DNA from 3 places in the Calderihabitans maritimus genome. Region 1 is predicted to be linked to each of the others. Evidence: riboswitches for the same ligand, from Rfam matches in the RefSeq annotation. Region 1 holds a riboswitch; each other region holds the start of a gene.

Region 1 (5,935 bases):
TTTGGCGGGTCTGTTGACAACTATTCTGAGCACTTTTTTAGGAGGGACTGCTGCATTAATCGGAGGAGCCTATGAAAGATTTATCATGCGTATGGCGGATGTTTTTTTGACATTACCGAATATCATGGTCATTATTTTGATCGCTGCCTATGTCAGGCCGAGTATTGGAATTTTGGTAATTGTACTTTCCGCCTTTAGCTGGCAGGGAAGCGCCAGGGTTATCAGGTCGCAGGTTCTTTCCCTGAAACAAAGGCCCCATATCTGGGCTGCAAGAACATTCGGGGCCGGGAAGTTCTATCTCCTGGCAAAACACATTATCCCCGATTTAGTTCCCATGATGATTGCTGTTTTTGTACAGCATGCCCGGCGGGCGGTATTTATGGAGGCGGGGTTGGCCTTCCTGGGCATTACGGACCCTACCATGGTTAGCTGGGGGACAATGTTGAAAAAGGCGCTTGAATTTTCATATCTGGGCGTTTGGCACTGGCTGCTCCCTCCGGGCATAGCCCTGTCGCTAACCGTTATTTCCTTTGCTTTTGTGGGGTATGCACTTGAGCAGGCATTGAATCCGAGGCTGGGGTGAGGGCTAATGCTTGAAATACGAAATTTAAGGGTTAGGTACAGTGGGGTTGACGTCTTGAGAGGGATAAATCTGCAAGTGGAAACAGGAGAGATACTGGGCATAATTGGAGAATCCGGAGCAGGTAAAACCACCCTTGCCTTAACCCTGATGGGGTTGTGCCAGGGACAAGTTGAAGGCAAGATTTTGTTCCACGGAAAGGATCTACTTTCCTTTACGGAAGACAACTGGAGAAAGCTTCGTTGGAATGAAATAGCCATGGTTTTCCAGGACACGGGAAGGGCTCTCAACCCGGTGATGACGGTATTTGAACAGATAATGGAACCCATGCTTGAACACAAGCTGTACAGGCTTGAAGAAGCGGAAAAAAGGGTTTACAAACTATTGGCCGATGTAGGTTTGCCTGAACAAAGTGCCTGTGCATACCCCCATCAGCTCAGCGGCGGGGAAAAACAAAGGGTTCTGTTAGCCATGGCCCTGGCCAACCAGCCCCGGGTACTGATACTTGACGAGCCTACCTCCGCTCTGGACGCAATCACCAAAGCCGAAACCCTTAAACTGTTAGACCAGATCTCTAAGGGGTTGACGGTCATTTTAGTCACCCATGATTTTTCTGTTGCCGCCAAGTTATCCGACAGGATAGCCGTACTGTATGCTGGCACGCTTTTGGAGTTGGGGCCGGCAGAAAAGATCTTGGAACGTCCCCGTCATCCTTATACGAGGGGGCTGTTGCGCTCTTTTCCCAATATGTCAACAACTAAAGACCTTCAGGGGATACCAGGTACAAAGGAAGATGTCCTTCAGGGGTGTCCATTTAGCCCCAGGTGTACCCAGAAGATCGATGTATGTGAAAAATCATTGCCCAAACTTGAGCATCTAGGGGACCGGGAGATTGCCTGTCACCGGGGGGGAATAGTTCCCCTGCTGCAAATAAAAAAACTGGCGAAGAATTACGGGTCAGTTAGCGCCTTGAAAGGTGTAACCTTAAATTTGGATGAGGGTGAAACTTTAGCTCTGGTGGGAGAAAGCGGGTCTGGAAAGTCAACCCTGGCAAAGTGCATCATGGGCCTTGAGGCGGCTGATTTCGGGGAAATTCTTTTTCAGGGGACAAAGTTGCTCCGGCGAGATAAAAGTTTTTATCAAAGCGTGCAGATGATTTTTCAAAACCCCCAGGAATGTATAAGTCATCGTCTCAATGTACTGGAGGCTGTGATGGAACCGCTTAATATTCAGGGTATAGGCAGACTTCAGGAAAGGGTGGACATGGTTAAAAAGACATTAAGGGAAGTAGAACTTCCTGCCACAGATGCATTTTTAAGTAAATATGCCCACCACCTCAGCGGGGGCGAGCTTCAAAGGGTGGCCATAGCGAGGGCTTTGATATTAAATCCCAAACTACTGATTGCAGACGAACCGACTTCGGCTCTGGATGCCAGCGTACAGGCTAAAATAATAAAACTTCTTTTAAATCTCCAGGAGCAGAGGGGCCTTGCGATGATATTTATCACCCACGATCTTGCTCTGGCACGAAAGATTAGTGATAGGGTTGCCGTGATGCTTTCCGGGAGCATAGTTGAAGCAGGGCCTACCAGCGAGGTTTTTGCCCTACCCCGCCACCCTTATACAAAAGACCTGTTACAAGCAGCTCCGGATTTTTCGATGGAAATACGGGATTTTAACTTTGCCCGAAATAATTGCCAGGGCGCTTGTGTATACACTTCAAGGTGCAAAGATGTAAACCCGGTTTGTCTTTCAAAGGCACCCGAACCCTGCGAACAAGGACTGAGAATGGTTAAATGTCATTTGTATTGCCAGGAACATTATGCAATACGAGAAGCATTTGGATGATTAAGAAGTTAAATCAAATGGAAAGGGGTTTTCTCATGCAGCTGAAACAGATCGGTGTGATCCATTCCCCGTACAAGGAAAAGGCTAACGCCCCTCCCCAGGGTAGGCTAAAAGAAGATCAGTTTGAAATCGAAATCTACCCGGAATTTGCGGCAGGACTTAAGGATATTGAAGATGCCTCGCACTTGATAGTACTCTATTGGTGTGACAAGGCGGATAGAGAAACTCTAATTACGAATACGCCCTGGGATGACGAACCCCATGGAGTGTTTGTAACGCGGTCTCCCAATAGACCCAATCCGATAGCCTTTGACATAGTTGATTTGGTATCACAGCAAGGAAACAAGCTGATTGTCAGGGGAATGGACGCTCTGGACAATAGTCCTTTACTGGACATCAAGCCTTACAATTCGCAAACAGACGCCATTTCCGGTGCTAAAATTACCTGGTTTGAAAAAGCAAAAAAGAATAAGAGAATAAGTAAATAGAGTCGTAATTACTGATAATTTCATCTTTTGAAAACAAGTTACGTGAATCTTAATTTTAGGGGAGGATGTTAATGGCTAAAAAGTACAATTGTTGGGAGGAAGCCGTAAAATTTCACGGACATGCTTGCCCGGGGCTCGCCATGGGTGTAAGGGCCAGTGAAATTGCTCTTGAAAGGCTAGGCGTTGACCGGGCAAAAGATGAAGAACTTGTGGCCATTGTGGAGACTGATGCCTGTGGAGTTGATGGAATCCAGGTGCTTACCGGCTGCACTTTTGGCAAAGGAAACCTCATTTTTAAGGATTATGGAAAGCAGGCCTTTACTCTTGCCAAAAGGAGTAATGGTCAAGGATATAGGGTAGTATTTAAACCCTTACAGTTCGATGATGAAAGCAAGAAAATCAGGGAAAAGGTATTTAAAGGTGCAGCCACTGAGGAAGAAAACCAACAATTTAAACGGATTCAAGACAAGATGATTGAGCAATTATTGAAAGGGCCCGTTGAAGAAATATGCACGGTTAACAGTGTAAAAATAAACACCCTTCGGAAGGCACGTATTTTTGATTCAATTAGATGTGAGAAATGCGGGGAGTATTTCATGGAGCCCCGGGCAAGGAGGCAGGATGGGAAAACAGTGTGCCTGGAATGCTTTGAAGAATACGTTAGCGTAAAATTTAAATAGTAATAGTAAGGGACGGTGCGATTTTCGACACTCTTGAATGATGCAGTATTTTATTGATAAATATGCTCTGGGATGAATTTTCCCCAGCATGGGGCAAGGCTTCCGGCTAGGGAAACAACATAAATATATCAGAACAGGTTTTGGCCGTATAAAATTTTAGTAGGTAACGGAAGGGGAATAGTCCCCTAGAAAAGAAGAGAGACCTCACCCCAAAAAACCCCTAAAAACAAATCGAAAGGAGTTGAGGTTTCATGTTAAATATTCGCCACAAGTGGGGGCAGTCCTTCTTTTTGTTTCTGGCCTAATCAAATTAATTAATGAATGCCACGACTTTTACGAACTTGAAAAAGGTATACAGGAACTCACTCAGAAGGCCTGCAACCAAATTTTCGCAACTAAGTTTTTGCCTGGACGTAATGGTAATATTTTGATATAATGCTTTAAAACTGAATATTGCGGGTACGGGTAGTTCTACTTGAAAAAGTAGAACGCAAGGGAAGTCAGTGTGAATCTGACGCGGTCCCGCCACTGTGAAAGGGAGCGAACTCACGTAATCCCACTGGGGTCTAAAGCCACCCTGGGAAGGGGTGAGGGAGCTATGATCTTGAGCCAGGAAACCTGCTCGTACCGACACACCGTTGACCTACGATGGATAGGGAGGTGGTATCCTTAGATCACACTTGCAGGAAAACTCTGCTCCATCGGGGCAGAGTTTTTTGATTAATATATATTATCTCCGCGAACCCTGTCATACCGGCAATGCTGGCGTTGCTTGAGAATACCGACAGGGAGGTGAAGTTACGTGGGTTTGGTTTATGGAGGACTGGTGGCTGCCGTAATACTGTTAGGCCTTAAAACGGGTTTGATTCTTGGCAGTTCGGGGCTACCAGCATCATTTCTTTCTCTTTTTTCAGCCGGTCTGGGCATAGGGCTTTATACCCTAACGGCGCTTTTTACCGACCACGGGCCGGTACTGGCCCACCTGATAGAGAGATATACATTTCTGGGGGGATTGGCCATGGCCGTGATCCTTATCTACCTGTCGATACAGCAGCCGGGTTTTACCGGTTTTGACCAGAAGAAAACGATTTCGTGGCGAACATATGGGGTTGGGTTATTACCGTGCCCTTTTTGCATGCTGGCCCTGGTCTTGTGGATAATCATAATGGCGCCGGCGGCGGGCATCACCGTTTCTGTTTTAGGAAGAAACACGGCTATATTATTTGGAATGCTGGTGTTGGCCACCGGTATGGGGGTGCGACAAATAATCCGCTTAACCGGCTATGACCCCCATCGCATTTTTAACCGCATCCTGTTCTTATTAGGGTCAATAACTTTGCTGTTTGCTTTGACTATTCCTAACATAGTCAAGTCCATGAAAACGGATTTTAGACCCATTACGGTGGAATCGCCCTTTCACCTGGCCCTGGTAGCTGCCGGCTTGACAGTAATCATTTTTTGGGGCTATTTAAGCCAGAAGAAAGTAATCAAAGAGGTGAGGACAAGTGGTGATACTTCCCGGTTCAGAATATCTGGGTAAAATACTACATATAATTGCGCAAAGCTTATTGCTTCCCTGCATTTTAGGGTTGATCATCTTATTAATCCAGGCCTTGTTCCACCTGGGTGGTCTGGTGGCCGAATTCCAGCAGCGCAGGAGAGAAAGAATTAAACCTATTACTGAGTTTATCGCCACGCTGCCGCAAAACCCCAACTGGCAGGAATTGATAGAGACTGGAGCGGTTCCTGCGGCTTTTAAACCGGTGATGACTGCCTTTTTGGCTGAATCTTACCGGGGGGAAATAGTGCGGCGGGTACTGGCGGAAAAGCTGTTAAGCCAGGAAGAATTGGCAGCAGCCAAAGTTCTGGCAAAAACCGATATGATTGCCAGGTTAGGTCCTGTTTTGGGCTTGATGGGCACATTGATACCACTGGGCCCGGGTCTGGCGGCGCTGGGGCGGGGAGACATCCAGGCGCTGGCCCAGGCGGTAATCGTTGCCTTCGATACCACCGTTGTCGGCCTGGCTGCCGGGGGCATTGCCTCGTTGATCTCCAAAGCGAGGCGGCGCTGGTATGAAGAATACCTGAACGGCCTGGAGGCTCTTTTGGAACTTTGTCTGGGAGGTGAGCCCGTTGCTCAGGCGGAACAAAAGGCGGTGGCTTTTGGCGGAAGAAGAAGAGTATAACCCTCTAGCAGGGTTGGCCAATATGGTGGACGTGATGCTGGTTTTTGCCTGTGGTCTACTGGTGGCCCTGGTACTTTCCTGGAATCTGCAGGATGTATTCCTGAAGGATTTGAGCCCGGTCCAAAGGCAGCAATTGCTGCAAGCCATTAAAAA
Region 2 (5,935 bases), on a different contig from region 1:
CTTCCTACCGACCGGTTTCTAGTGGAGTGGCACCTGGAGAGTTCCCGTGTTAAGGACAGGTTAGGTGGAAAGAAAACTAAACGCCTCGATGCAGGCCAGATTTCCTGTGCTGCTTCTGTTGCCATAACCCAGGATGGTCTTCCGGTTGTTGAAAAGGCGGAATACGATGTTGAAGGAGATTTGCTGCGCCTTCCTGTGCCCAGCGACTTTCAGTATCTAAAATCGAAAGACCCTAACCTGGCTTTTCACTGGAGAAAGTCAATGAGGGAACTGGCTATGCACTGTTTCAAGAAGGGTTGGGTTGTAATCGATTTCTGGCGAGCGAAGGGAGAACCGGTTAATTATTACGTGTTGCAGAGGGGTGGTAGAATCTGAAAATCACAGCAGTTATTTTACGACTTCTCCGTATGCCTTTAAAAGCCCCTTTTGAGACCAGCTTCGGGCGTATAGAAGAGAGAGATTTTATCTTGGTGCAGGTTGAAGGCTCTGGCCATTTCACCGGATACGGCGAAGTAACGGTAATGGCCGCACCCCTGTATAGTGAAGAAACGGTGGGCACGGCCTGGCATATTTTGGAGGAATTTTTGGTTCCCCAGGTGGTGGGGAAAAATATCAATGAGCCGACGGAGGTAAAATGGCTCTTTCAAGCCATAAGGGGCAACAATATGGCCAAGGCCGGCCTGGAAACAGCTATCTGGGATCTTTTGGCTAAGGAGCGGGGATTTCCTCTTTCTAGAATTTTAGGAGGAACTCGGGCGAAGATACCGGTAGGAATAAGCCTTGGTATTGAGAAGAGTGTTTCTATTTTGCTGGAGCGGATAGAAAAGGCTCTGGCGGAAGGATACCAAAGAATAAAAGTCAAGATCAAGCCGGGCTGGGATGTTCGGGTCGTACAGGATATCCGGAAACATTTTGGCTCGATTCCCTTGATGGTAGATGCCAATTCTGCCTATACTCTGGCGGATGTTTCGCTGTTGAAACAATTAGACGACTATGACTTAATGATGATTGAACAGCCTTTAGCCCATGACGACCTGGTAGACCATGCTAGGCTCCAGCGACAGCTGCGAACTCCCTTGTGCCTGGATGAGAGCATCCGCTCCGCGGAGGACGCTCGGAAGGCCATCGAACTGGGCAGTTGCCGGTACATTAATATTAAGATCGGCCGGGTGGGGGGACTGGCGGAAGCCAAGGCCATCCATGATCTATGTCAGCGAGAAGGAATTGGTGTTTGGTGTGGGGGCATGCTGGAATCAGGAGTAGGTCGGGCCCATAACATTGCTCTTACTACGCTTCCCAACTTTATAGTGCCCGGTGATACTTCGGCTTCTTCCCGCTATTGGCATGAAGATATAATTGATCCGGAGGTAACTGTTTCTGAAGACGGGTTTATAACGGTTTCTAGGGATCCTGGAATTGGCTACCGGGTTTTACATGACCGAATTTCCAAATATACCCGGCTGGAAAAGATATTTAGAAATTAACGGGAGAAGATAAAAGTGAATGCTTTATCTTTTTTACAACAGGTTGACGAAAACCAGGAACGCATTCTCCGTACCTATGAGGAGCTTCACTGCATGCCTGAACCGGCATGGAAGGAGTTTAGGACTACCCAATATGTAGCTGAGCGCATGCGGAAAATGGGGTTAAAGGTGATTGCGGCTAAGCCGACGGGTGTTGTAGGATTCTGGCGGGGTAAATCAGGAGGGCCTGCGGTGGGTTTGAGGGCCGATCTGGATGCTCTTTTGTATCATGACGGCCAGGAGGAAACTGCAGTCCACGCGTGTGGGCATGATGCCCACACCGCTATGGTCTTGAGTACGGCAGAAATTCTTTCCTGCTCCGGATTTTACCCGCCGGGGGAGATACGCTTTTTATTTCAGCCGGCGGAGGAGAAAGCGGCGGGTGCTCTGTGCTTTATAGAGCAGGGGTTTCTGGACAACGTAGATTACCTGGTAGGCATTCACCTTCGGCCGGCAGAAGAAGCCCGATACGGACAGGCTTCTCCGGCTGTCCTGCACGGATCCTCGCTGGTTTTAGAAGGTACTATTTACGGACAGGCCTCCCATAGTGCTAGGCCTCACCTAGGTATTAATGTTATAAATGCTGCTGCAGCTGTGATAAATGCTATTAACGCAGTTTCGGTTGATCCCCGGGTGCCTGCTTCCGCCAAGGTTACCCGGCTGCAGGCGGGCGGTGAAGCGCATAATATAATACCCGACCGGGCTCTTTTTACGATCGATTTGCGAGCCCAGAATAATGAAACCATGACTGAGTTAAGAGATAAAGTAGAGAGGGCGGTAAAGGCCGCTACGGGTACGGTAGGAGCTCAGGTTGATATGAAAGAACTGGCTTATGTTCCTGCCGCCAGGGTTGATGAAGAGATGCTGGAGAAGGCTCGTTGGGCTATTAGAGAAGTTATGGGAGAAGACGGCCTTCTTCCCCCTATTATTACTCCTGGCGGAGAAGATTTTCATTTTTACAGCTATCATTTGCCACGGCTAAAATCAATTATGATCGGATTAGGTTGTGACCTGGTGCCGGGGCTTCATCATCCGCAGATGACTTTCCGCAAAGATGCTCTGCTGCAGGGAGTAAAAATCTTGGGCCTTATAATCTTAAAACTTCTAAATGGTAGTTAGTAAGAAAGGAAGTATTCTAAGAAATTAGCAGCTAATAGGAGTTACGAGGAGTTTTTGCTGGAATATTCAGACAATAAAGGGTTAGAGGGTTATAGAACGGTTTTTACAGGATTTGTTTATTTTGACGTTTTTAGCTATACTTCTGTAAAAGTATATATAAACTGCCAGGTCCCGTAAGGGCTAAGAGGGAAAGTGGTGAAAATCCACTACAGCCCCCGCTACTGTGAGCGCGGATGAAACCTACACAAGGCCACCGGTGATTGATCCGGGAAGGCGTAGGGAGTAAGGTGAAGCGCGAGTCAGGAGACCTGCCTGGCGGTTGGTTGTTGACATCCTTCGGTGGGAAGGAGGGGACAATTTTTGGGAGATCCTAACCTGCCAAGGGTTAGGGTTTTTAATTTTTTATTAGGGTTATGGAGGTGAAAGCAAATGAAATTTTTGAAATTTATAAATACCAAAAGAGCAATAAATTTGTTAACGGTATTTCTTACAGGGATGGTGATTGTTTGCTTGGGGTTGCCTGCCGAAGCTTGGGGAACAGTTTCTGTAGATATAGTACATCCACCGGAGGGAGCAAAGTATCTAAGTGATAACACGGTAGCGGTGAAGGCAAAAGTATACGATAGTGTCTATGGAGAAGTCTATTCCGGTTTAGAATGGTATTATAATGGCCAGAAATTGTCCTTTACGGAGCCAGAGTTCCATTTAAGACTCGGGACTGAGCAGCTCATGGAAGAGCCGGTTATTCGAGTGGTATACCGAGAGGTCTATGATGAAGTACAGATTACCATTTATGACGACTGGGAGGCCATTGCCAGGGCAGTAAGTTACCTGGCCGAACAGCAGGTTGATAACGGTTCCTTTAATGACGAGTGGAATAATGACTGGATTGCTTTGGCTTTAGCGGAAGCCGGGGTAGACTTGGGCGATCTGCGACAGGGAAACACGGGTAAAACGTATCTCGAATACCTGGCGGAAAAGGAACTCAGTACAACCGGCGATTTGATAAAAGCTATTTTGGTACTCAATGCTGCCGGGCGGGATCCCCGGAATTTTGCCGGAAGGAACTTAGTCCAGGAGCTGTTGGATAGGCAGCAGGAAGACGGTGGTTTTAATGCCGGTTCCGAGATGTCTGAAGCCCTAGCGGTCATTGCGCTGGTAGAAGCGGGAGAAAGTCCTTTCTCGCCGTGGGCGAAAGCGGCAAAGCAGCGTTTCCTGCGTCCGGAGGCCAGGGGAAAAAATAACCTGTGGCTTGAGTGGGGTTCTGAAAGCGTGGATACAACGGCTGCGGTTATACGGGCACTGTACCTTCTGGGTGTAGATAAAGAAGATCCGGCCATACAGGAAGCACTGGAGACAATCAATCGATGGCAAAATAATGATGGTGTGATTGAAATAACGTGGGATGGAGTTAATTGGTCTCCTAACTATGAAAGCACGGCAGAAGTGGTTATGGCTCTCAGCCAGTTGGGGATAGACCCTACTCAGAGCGACTGGGCTAAAAACGGTAATAATCTGGTTACGGCACTTTTGAACAATCAGGATCCAGATAGCGGAGCGTTTTTAGGTGATTGGGGGAATAATTTCCCTACGCAAGAAAGTATCCGGGCTTTGGTAAGCTACCGGAAGGCGTTCCGCGGTGGTTTGGGAGAATTGCCTGAGTTGCCGAGCGGTAATCAAGAAAGCGGCAAAGGAGGGGGCGCAACAAACGGCAGCGACAGGAACGAATCGATTGAGGTTGCGGTTTCGATAATAGGTCCCGATGGGGAAGTTATATTTGAAGGTGAGGTTACCATTTCCCCGGACAATCCCTACGGGTACACGGTCTTAGGAGCTTTGGAGGCTACTGGATTGAGCTATGAAACTAAGTATGATGGAGCTTATGTTTCCGCTATTAACGGAATAAGGGAGGACTTAAGCAGTACTGCCGGCTGGAAGTATTTAGTTAACGGGGATGATCCTCCGATTCCGGCCCGGGAAAAGATTTTAGCCGGTGGCGATACGGTAGTTTGGTTTTACGCTGAAAGCAGCGAGGATCAAACTCCCGGTCGTGATAAATCACAAGACCCGTTGGAGCGTCCCCTGTTAACGGAAGAAGAAAAAGAGATAAGACAGCAAATCCGCCAGATGGCGCGGGAAAGACTTGAGCGAATCTTGCAGGAACTTCCGCATCTAGAACCTTCTTCTACTTCTCCTGTCGAAGAGGTAGAGCGAGCGGTGGTTGTGGTGGGTTTGGAGGCTCCTATAAAAGAAGAAGAAAAAATTTATCTGGCTCAACTGCTTAGTAATAATAAGGTACAGTTGGAAGTTCCAGTTAAGAGGAAGGCGGAAAACGTAATTACCGACGCTCAGCAGGAGGTTAAACTGGAAATACCCCGGGAAGCTCTGGAGGATGACCAGGTAATCAGAGTAGAAGAAATCGAGGACAGCAGCATAGCCGGGCTGGTCTTTCCCGCCGGTTACGTTCCCCTCTCCGGTGTATATGAGTTTGGGCCGTCCGGCACCACTTTCCAAAAGCCCGCCATTTTACAACTGAAGCTGGTGGTGCCCCCGTATATCTCTCCAGAAAGGGTTGCTCTGGCATGGTTCGACGAGCATTCCAACCGGTGGGTACCTGTACCGGCAGTACTGGATCTGGCCAACGGGGAGATAACCGGGTTAGTTAACCACTTTACCAAATTTGCGGTCCTGGGTGAAATAAATGCCGGTTTTGTGGACCTTACGGAGGAATGGGAATGGGCCAGGGAAGCTGTGGGATATTTAACCGCTAGAGGAGTAATTGAAGGTTTAGGTAATGGGGAATTTGCTCCTGGCAGAAGTATTACTAGGGCTGAATTTATCAAAATGATAACTAAAGTTCTCGGGTTGAGCGCTAATGGTCTCGGACAAGTGCCCTTCAGTGATGTGCCCAAAGGCGCTTGGTATGCGCCTTTTGTTCGGGCGGCTTGGGCGGCAGGTCTTGCCAAAGGATATGCGGACTTTTCTTTCAAACCCGACCAACCCCTTACCCGGCAGGAAATGGCCGTGATTCTAGTCAGAGCTCTACAAAAGGAGCAGGCGGCTCTCAGCCTGTCTCCGGCGGAACAACTGGATGAACTGAGCTTTGTAGACCAGGAAGTAATTGCTGGCTGGGCCAGACCGTATGTGGCTCTCGCTCTGAAGGAAGGTTTCCTCGATGGAATGGATGATACCCGGTTCGCTCCCAAAGAGGAAATAGAACGAGCTCGAGCTGCGTTAGTAATTTACCGTTTATTCGAACAAATAAACGGACTGCGGAGGAATTAACTTTGAAA
Region 3 (5,935 bases), on a different contig from region 1:
CTGGATAGATTTTAAGCAAGAATGGTTTCAGGCCCAACTTCGAGTTATTCGGGAAGGCAGGGAACGACGGATTAAGGCCATGGTCCAAAAGCTAAATTCCTTGGGCTACCCTGTATCTTATAGCCGAGTTGAGGAACTGGCCGGCGAAGGTTCGATAGGCCGACCTCATGTGGCACAGGCATTGGTGGAAAAAGGTTATGTTGCCGATATAGGGGAGGCTTTTGAGATATTCATTGGGAAAGGACGGCCTGCCTACGTTCCGCGGATGAAATTGGAACCGCAGGAGGCAGTAAGACTTATTATCAGAGCCGGTGGCGTACCGGTTTTGGCTCATCCAGGCCTCATAGGCGATGACGCGTTGATTCCTCCCCTGCTGGAGGCAGGCCTCAGAGGTTTGGAAGCATCTTACCCTGAACATTCGCCAGAAACAGAATCCCATTATCGGGAGCTGGCGGCCAAGTACGGATTGATAGCTACAGGGGGATCGGATTTTCACGGGTATTTACGCGGTTGTCATCTGGGAGAAAGTGGTGTACCATATAAGATAATAAAAGTATTGGAAGAACTGAAGGAGATGAGTTAGATGCGGCTTGCCCGACGACTAGAAGGATTAACTTCCGCCATTTTTTCGGAAATGGATGATTGGCGAAGAAGGGTTGCCTCCCAGGGCATTGACGTAATTAACCTGAGCATTGGAAGCCCTGACCAGCCTCCACCCGAGCATATTGTTCGTGTGCTGGCAGAGGAAGTTACGAAACCTGGAAATTTCGGATATGCCCTTACCGACGGGATACAGGAATTCCGACAGGCGGTAAGCCAATGGTATGAACGCCGGTTTGGAGTAGTCGTAGACCCTTCCACGGAGGTATTGGCCCTTATGGGTTCTCAAGACGGGCTGGCTCATATTTATTTTGCCTTTATAGATCCGGGAGATATTGCCTTGATTCCTGACCCCGGCTATCCCGTTTATACCGCGGGTATCCTTTTAGCTGGCGGTACCAAGTATCCCTTGCCCCTGCTGGCGGAAAATAACTTTCTGCCCCGTTTGGATCAAATTCCTCCGGATGTAGCCCGGAAGGCGAAATTGATGATTATTAATTATCCAAATAATCCCGTTGCTGCGGTGGCTGACCTAGAGTTTTTCCAGGAGGTTGTCGATTTTGCTAAAGAGTATGATATTGTCGTATGTCATGATTTAGCTTATTCCGAGTTGGCTTTTGATGGTTACCGGCCGCCCAGCTTCTTACAGGTTCCGGGAGCAAAAGAGGTAGGAGTTGAGTTTCATTCTCTTTCCAAGACCTACAACATGGCTGGATGCCGTATTGGTTTTGTAGCCGGGAACCGGGACGTAATCAAAGCGTTGTCGCTGATTAAGTCCAACATAGACTTTGGGATTTTCAAACCAATTCAGTTAGCAGGCGTATCCGCCTTAACCGGTTCCCAAGAGTGGGTTAAGGGAATGGTAAGCAAATATGCGAAGCGTAGGGACGTTTTAGTGGATGGTCTGCGGGAGATTGGGTGGCAAGTGCCGAAACCTAAGGCCTCTATGTTTGTTTGGGCTCCGTTGCCTCCGGGTTTTACCTCTTCCAGGGAATTTGCCATTGATCTGGTACAGAAGACCGGAGTTGTGGTGGTGCCTGGGATTGCTTTTGGTGAAAGAGGAGAAGGGTATGTAAGAATGGCCCTTGTATGTGAAGAGGATAGACTTCGCGAAGCGGTAGCACGTATTGCCAAAGCCTATAGCTTCTAAACCCTTCATCGAACGTCGGGACAGATTAGAGGACTGAAACAGGTACCCGCTGAATAATCTGTTATTAAGGCAGGTCAATGGCAGGTGAGTAGGGATGGACTGTCCCCGTTGCAAAAGTATGAAGCTAAGATTGCAGGAGCTGGAAGAGAGGGTAAATCATTTACGGGTTAGCAGGAGAGTCTTAATCAATCTGCTGGAAAAGGTAGAAAGAGAAAAAAGCCAACTTAAAGAGAGGTTAGAAAAAGAGAATAGAAGACTGTTGCGAACCAATGTTCGTTACGCCCATTCTTTATGGCAGAAAAACCGCAGGATAAGGGAACTGGAAATGAAACTTGTCGAGAATCAAAATAATCCTGGGTAAAAAAAGCCTTGCCAAAACAGTCGAGCCTCGATTATAATATTGGTAAAATCTGAATAATCGGTTTTTAAACAGGTGCCGGTTGTCGGTTAAAAGGGAATCAGGTGAGAATCCTGAGCGGTCGCGCCACTGTGACCGGGGAACCTCCTTCAAGCTAGCCACTGCCCGGTCCGGCACTCAATGCAGTGCTTACTTAAGAGATGGTTTATAAGTGGCATTTACATTTAATGGATGAATTATGAACAAGTAGGAGAGTAGGTGTTGGATTGAGCGCCGGACAGGGCGGGAAGGCGGAAGGGAAGGTTATGATCCGGAAGCCAGGAAACCTGCCTGTTTAAATGCCTGATACCTTCGCGTGAAAGGTTTAGGGCAGTAGAGAATTCTAATCCCCAGCTTTCTGGCGAAGGCGGGGATTTTTTGTTATCTGAAGGAGTGCTTTATTGTGGTCAGGGGAAAGCTTATTTTCGTTACCGGCGGAGCGCGTAGCGGAAAAAGCTCTTACGCTGAAAGGATGGCGGCCGAATTAGGAGAAAAGGTTGTGTACCTGGCAACTGCTCAGGCAAGGGACGAAGAAATGAAACGACGAATAGCAACCCATAAAGCCAGAAGACCGGCCCACTGGGTCACCATAGAAGAACCCTTAGCGGTGGCCGAAGTAATTCGACAGCAGGGTCCCCGGACTGAAGTGATCTTACTGGATTGCTTGACCGTACTGGTATCTAATCTTCTACTGCAGGAAGAGAACAAATACCAAACAGAAGAAACCGCCGAAGAGAATGAAGTCCGGATCCTAAATACCATAGATGACATGATAACAGCCGCTCGAGAAAGCCCTTGCCATGTCATCGTGGTAAGCAACGAAGTGGGGATGGGAGTGGTGCCGCCTTATCCCATGGGGCGGCTCTACCGGGATTTAATCGGCAAAGCCAACCAAATGGTAGCGGAGGCTGCCGACGAGGTGTTTTTTCTAGTTTCTGGTATCCCTTTAAAAATTAAGGGGTAAGATTGCTGGACAAGTTGTTCAAAGTGAAGGAGAAGAGAAAATTGAGAAGCAAGAAGCGAGAAAAAACCAGGAAAGGGTATAGTACCGGTTCCTGCGCGGCAGCGGCGGCTAAAGCAGCCGTTATGATGCTGTTCGGCCAGGAGAAAGTAGAAAGGGTTAGTATTGATACCCCCGCCGGGATCCGATTAGACCTGCCGGTAGAGGATGTAGAATTTACTCCCCGGTGGTCTCGCTGCTGTGTAGTGAAAGATGCAGGAGATGATCCGGATATAACTAACGGGCTGAGGATCTACGCAACGGCAGAGCCTGCAGCGGAAGGAGTGAAGTTAAAGAGAGGCCGTGGAATAGGAATAGTGAAGAAACCCGGACTGCCGGTACCGGTGGGAGAGCCGGCGATTAACCCGGTTCCACGGGCTATGATTGAAAAGGAAATAACTTCGGTATTGCCTCCCGGACGGGGAGTAGAGGTTACTATTAGCGCTCCGGGCGGGGAGGTAATTGCCCGACGCACGCTCAACCCCCGGTTGGGAATTGAGGGCGGGATATCCATCTTAGGTACGAGCGGGCTGGTAGAGCCCATGTCGGAAGAAGCCTTCAAATACTCACTGGTTGGACAGATCCGGGTAGCAGTAGCACTAGGACTGCGGCGGTTGCTTCTGACTCCCGGCCGACGGGGACAGCAACTGGCCATTGAAAGATATGGGGTGAAGGCAGACGCAGTAGTACAGATGAGCAATTTCGTAGGTTTTATGCTGGAGCAGTGTGTCAAAGAAGGAGTAAAGGAAATTGTTCTTTTCGGCCACGTCGGTAAAATTGGGAAAGTAGCGGCAGGAATCTTCCACACTCATAACCGGGTGGCTGACGGAAGAAAGGAAACCATTGCTGCTTATGCTGCCTTGGAGGGAGCAACGCCAGAGGTTATCAAGAACATTTTACAGGCCAATACCACAGAAACCATAATCGATATACTTAACCACTATAATTTAGAACGGGTTTTTTCCCATCTAGCCGAGGAGGCCAGCCGTCGGGCCCGTCAGTATATTTGGGGGGAATTGGAAGTAGGTACCGTGCTGGTTGACAGGGAAGGCGAGATTCTAGGTTATGATGAGCAGGCCGTTACCATAGGGAGGCGAACGGGTTGGTTTCGAAAATACTGGTCGTAGGGGTTGGGCCGGGTACAGGCGAATACGTAACACCTGCTGCCAGGAAAGCTGTAGAAACGGCGGATGTTTTGGTAGGGGGGAGGCGAGCCCTTGCTCTCTTTAGCTACTTGTCCCGGCCTACCCACCAGATAACAGCTGACTTAAATGAAACGATAGAGTTTATTAAGGCCAATTTTCGTAGCAAGAGGGTAGCAGTTCTAGTTACAGGAGATCCAGGTTGCTTTAGCTTGTTACCTCTTTTGGTTAAACATTTTGGCTCGGAAAACCTGGAAGTTGTGCCGGGCATTAGTTCTATCCAACTGGCGTTCGCCCGGCTGAAGGAGGTTTGGCAGAACGTCACTCTGGTAAGTCTGCATGGAAGAGGTCTGAAAGAATTAGAGACGGTAGAGGATGGATCCAGGCTGGCTATTTTAACCGACCCCCGACATACGCCCGCCGTAATCGGCCGGCACTTAATTTCTCTCGGGCTGGATGACTGCCCGGTGGCCGTTTGTGAAAACTTGGGTCTGCCCGAGGAAAAGATTGTGCAAACCCGGCTTTATTTATTGCCGGAATACCAGGGGGGAGAAAATAGTGTTGTGGTGATCCTTGATGCAGGATAGGCGCCGAAAATGCACTCCGGGTATTAAAGATGAAGAGTTTTGCCGCGGTCAAGTACCTATGACCAAAGAGGAAATCAGGGTGCTATTGCTAAGTAAAGCCTGTTTGGAAGTAGACAATACCATCTACGATGTTGGAGCCGGAACCGGATCAATTGCCGTAGAAGCGGCTCTTCTGGCCCGCCGGGGTAAGATCTTTGCGGTGGAAAAAGAACCAGAGGGCATTAACCTTATTAGAAGAAACGCGGCCCGATTTGGGGTCACCAATTTAGAAGTTGTCGCCGGGGAAGCCCCGGACGTTCTTGAACCTCTGCCCCCTGCTGACCGTATCTTCCTGGGAGGAAGCGGAGGTAATCTGAACAGTATCCTGGAAACATGTGACCGCAAACTCCGGGCGGGAGGAATTATAGTCATCAGCGCTGTCACTTTGAATACTCTCCTCTCGGCTTATCAATTTCTGGATTCCCGAGGCTACCGTAGGCAGATTGTGATGGTGAACGTAGCTCGGCTGGAGCGTCTTGGCGGTACCGAGGCCTTTCGCGGTTTAAACCCTGTTTATATTATCAGCGGTGTGAAGGAGGAAAAAGGTGAAAGGTAAGTTTTTCGGCATAGGAGTGGGACCGGGCGACCCTGAGTTAATCACTCTTAAAGGATATCGATTACTCCGGCACGTTGACGTAGTAATGGTTCCCAAGGCAAGAAAAGATCAAAGCAGCGTGGCGTTGAAGGTAATCGAGCAATACTTGCGGTCAGAGCAAGAAGTAGTAGAGTTAGTTCTGCCCATGACTCGCGATCGGGAAACGCTCGAAACGTACTGGCAAGAAGCGGCGAAAGATATATTGAACTTTTTGCAGCAAGGAAAAAATGTTGCCTTTGTGACTCTTGGCGACCCGGCTACCTATAGTACATACAGTTACGTTATGAAGAAGCTGCAGGAAATCGATCCATCAATAGAAATTGAAACCGTGCCGGGAATTACTTCATATAGCGCGGCGGCAAGCAGGCTGAATCTTCCTCTGGCCGAAGGAGAAGAAAAAATTGCTATTGTTCCCCTTTTACATC

What was found. A riboswitch is a leader RNA that binds a small molecule or an ion and turns the genes downstream of it on or off. The one in region 1 is predicted to bind cobalamin.
Region 2: another riboswitch for cobalamin. It lies ahead of KKC1_RS04260 (S-layer homology domain-containing protein); the one in region 1 lies ahead of KKC1_RS07385 (DUF2162 domain-containing protein).
Region 3: another riboswitch for cobalamin. It lies ahead of cobU (bifunctional adenosylcobinamide kinase/adenosylcobinamide-phosphate guanylyltransferase); the one in region 1 lies ahead of KKC1_RS07385 (DUF2162 domain-containing protein).

Annotation. Positions count from the first base shown of each region.
Region 1 is NZ_BDGJ01000084.1:10,509-16,443, reverse strand. Features, by position in the region: gene KKC1_RS07405 (ABC transporter permease) at 1-583, shown strand, start outside; gene KKC1_RS07400 (ABC transporter ATP-binding protein) at 590-2,428, shown strand; gene tsaA (tRNA (N6-threonylcarbamoyladenosine(37)-N6)-methyltransferase TrmO) at 2,464-2,916, shown strand; gene KKC1_RS07390 (FmdE family protein) at 2,988-3,596, shown strand; cobalamin riboswitch at 4,043-4,236, shown strand; gene KKC1_RS07385 (DUF2162 domain-containing protein) at 4,399-5,136, shown strand; gene KKC1_RS07380 (MotA/TolQ/ExbB proton channel family protein) at 5,102-5,782, shown strand; gene KKC1_RS07375 (DUF2149 domain-containing protein) at 5,730-5,935, shown strand, end outside.
Region 2 is NZ_BDGJ01000033.1:1,633-7,567, forward strand. Features, by position in the region: gene KKC1_RS04245 (GNAT family N-acetyltransferase) at 1-375, shown strand, start outside; gene menC (o-succinylbenzoate synthase) at 372-1,484, shown strand; gene KKC1_RS04255 (amidohydrolase) at 1,500-2,642, shown strand; cobalamin riboswitch at 2,792-2,972, shown strand; gene KKC1_RS04260 (S-layer homology domain-containing protein) at 3,072-5,927, shown strand; gene KKC1_RS04265 (DUF4430 domain-containing protein) at 5,930-5,935, shown strand, end outside.
Region 3 is NZ_BDGJ01000018.1:80,059-85,993, reverse strand. Features, by position in the region: gene KKC1_RS03135 (PHP domain-containing protein) at 1-583, shown strand, start outside; gene KKC1_RS03130 (LL-diaminopimelate aminotransferase) at 584-1,750, shown strand; gene KKC1_RS03125 (translation initiation factor 2) at 1,845-2,111, shown strand; cobalamin riboswitch at 2,165-2,456, shown strand; gene cobU (bifunctional adenosylcobinamide kinase/adenosylcobinamide-phosphate guanylyltransferase) at 2,551-3,111, shown strand; gene cbiD (cobalt-precorrin-5B (C(1))-methyltransferase CbiD) at 3,153-4,274, shown strand; gene cbiE (precorrin-6y C5,15-methyltransferase (decarboxylating) subunit CbiE) at 4,250-4,876, shown strand; gene cbiT (precorrin-6Y C5,15-methyltransferase (decarboxylating) subunit CbiT) at 4,866-5,471, shown strand; gene cobI (precorrin-2 C(20)-methyltransferase) at 5,461-5,935, shown strand, end outside.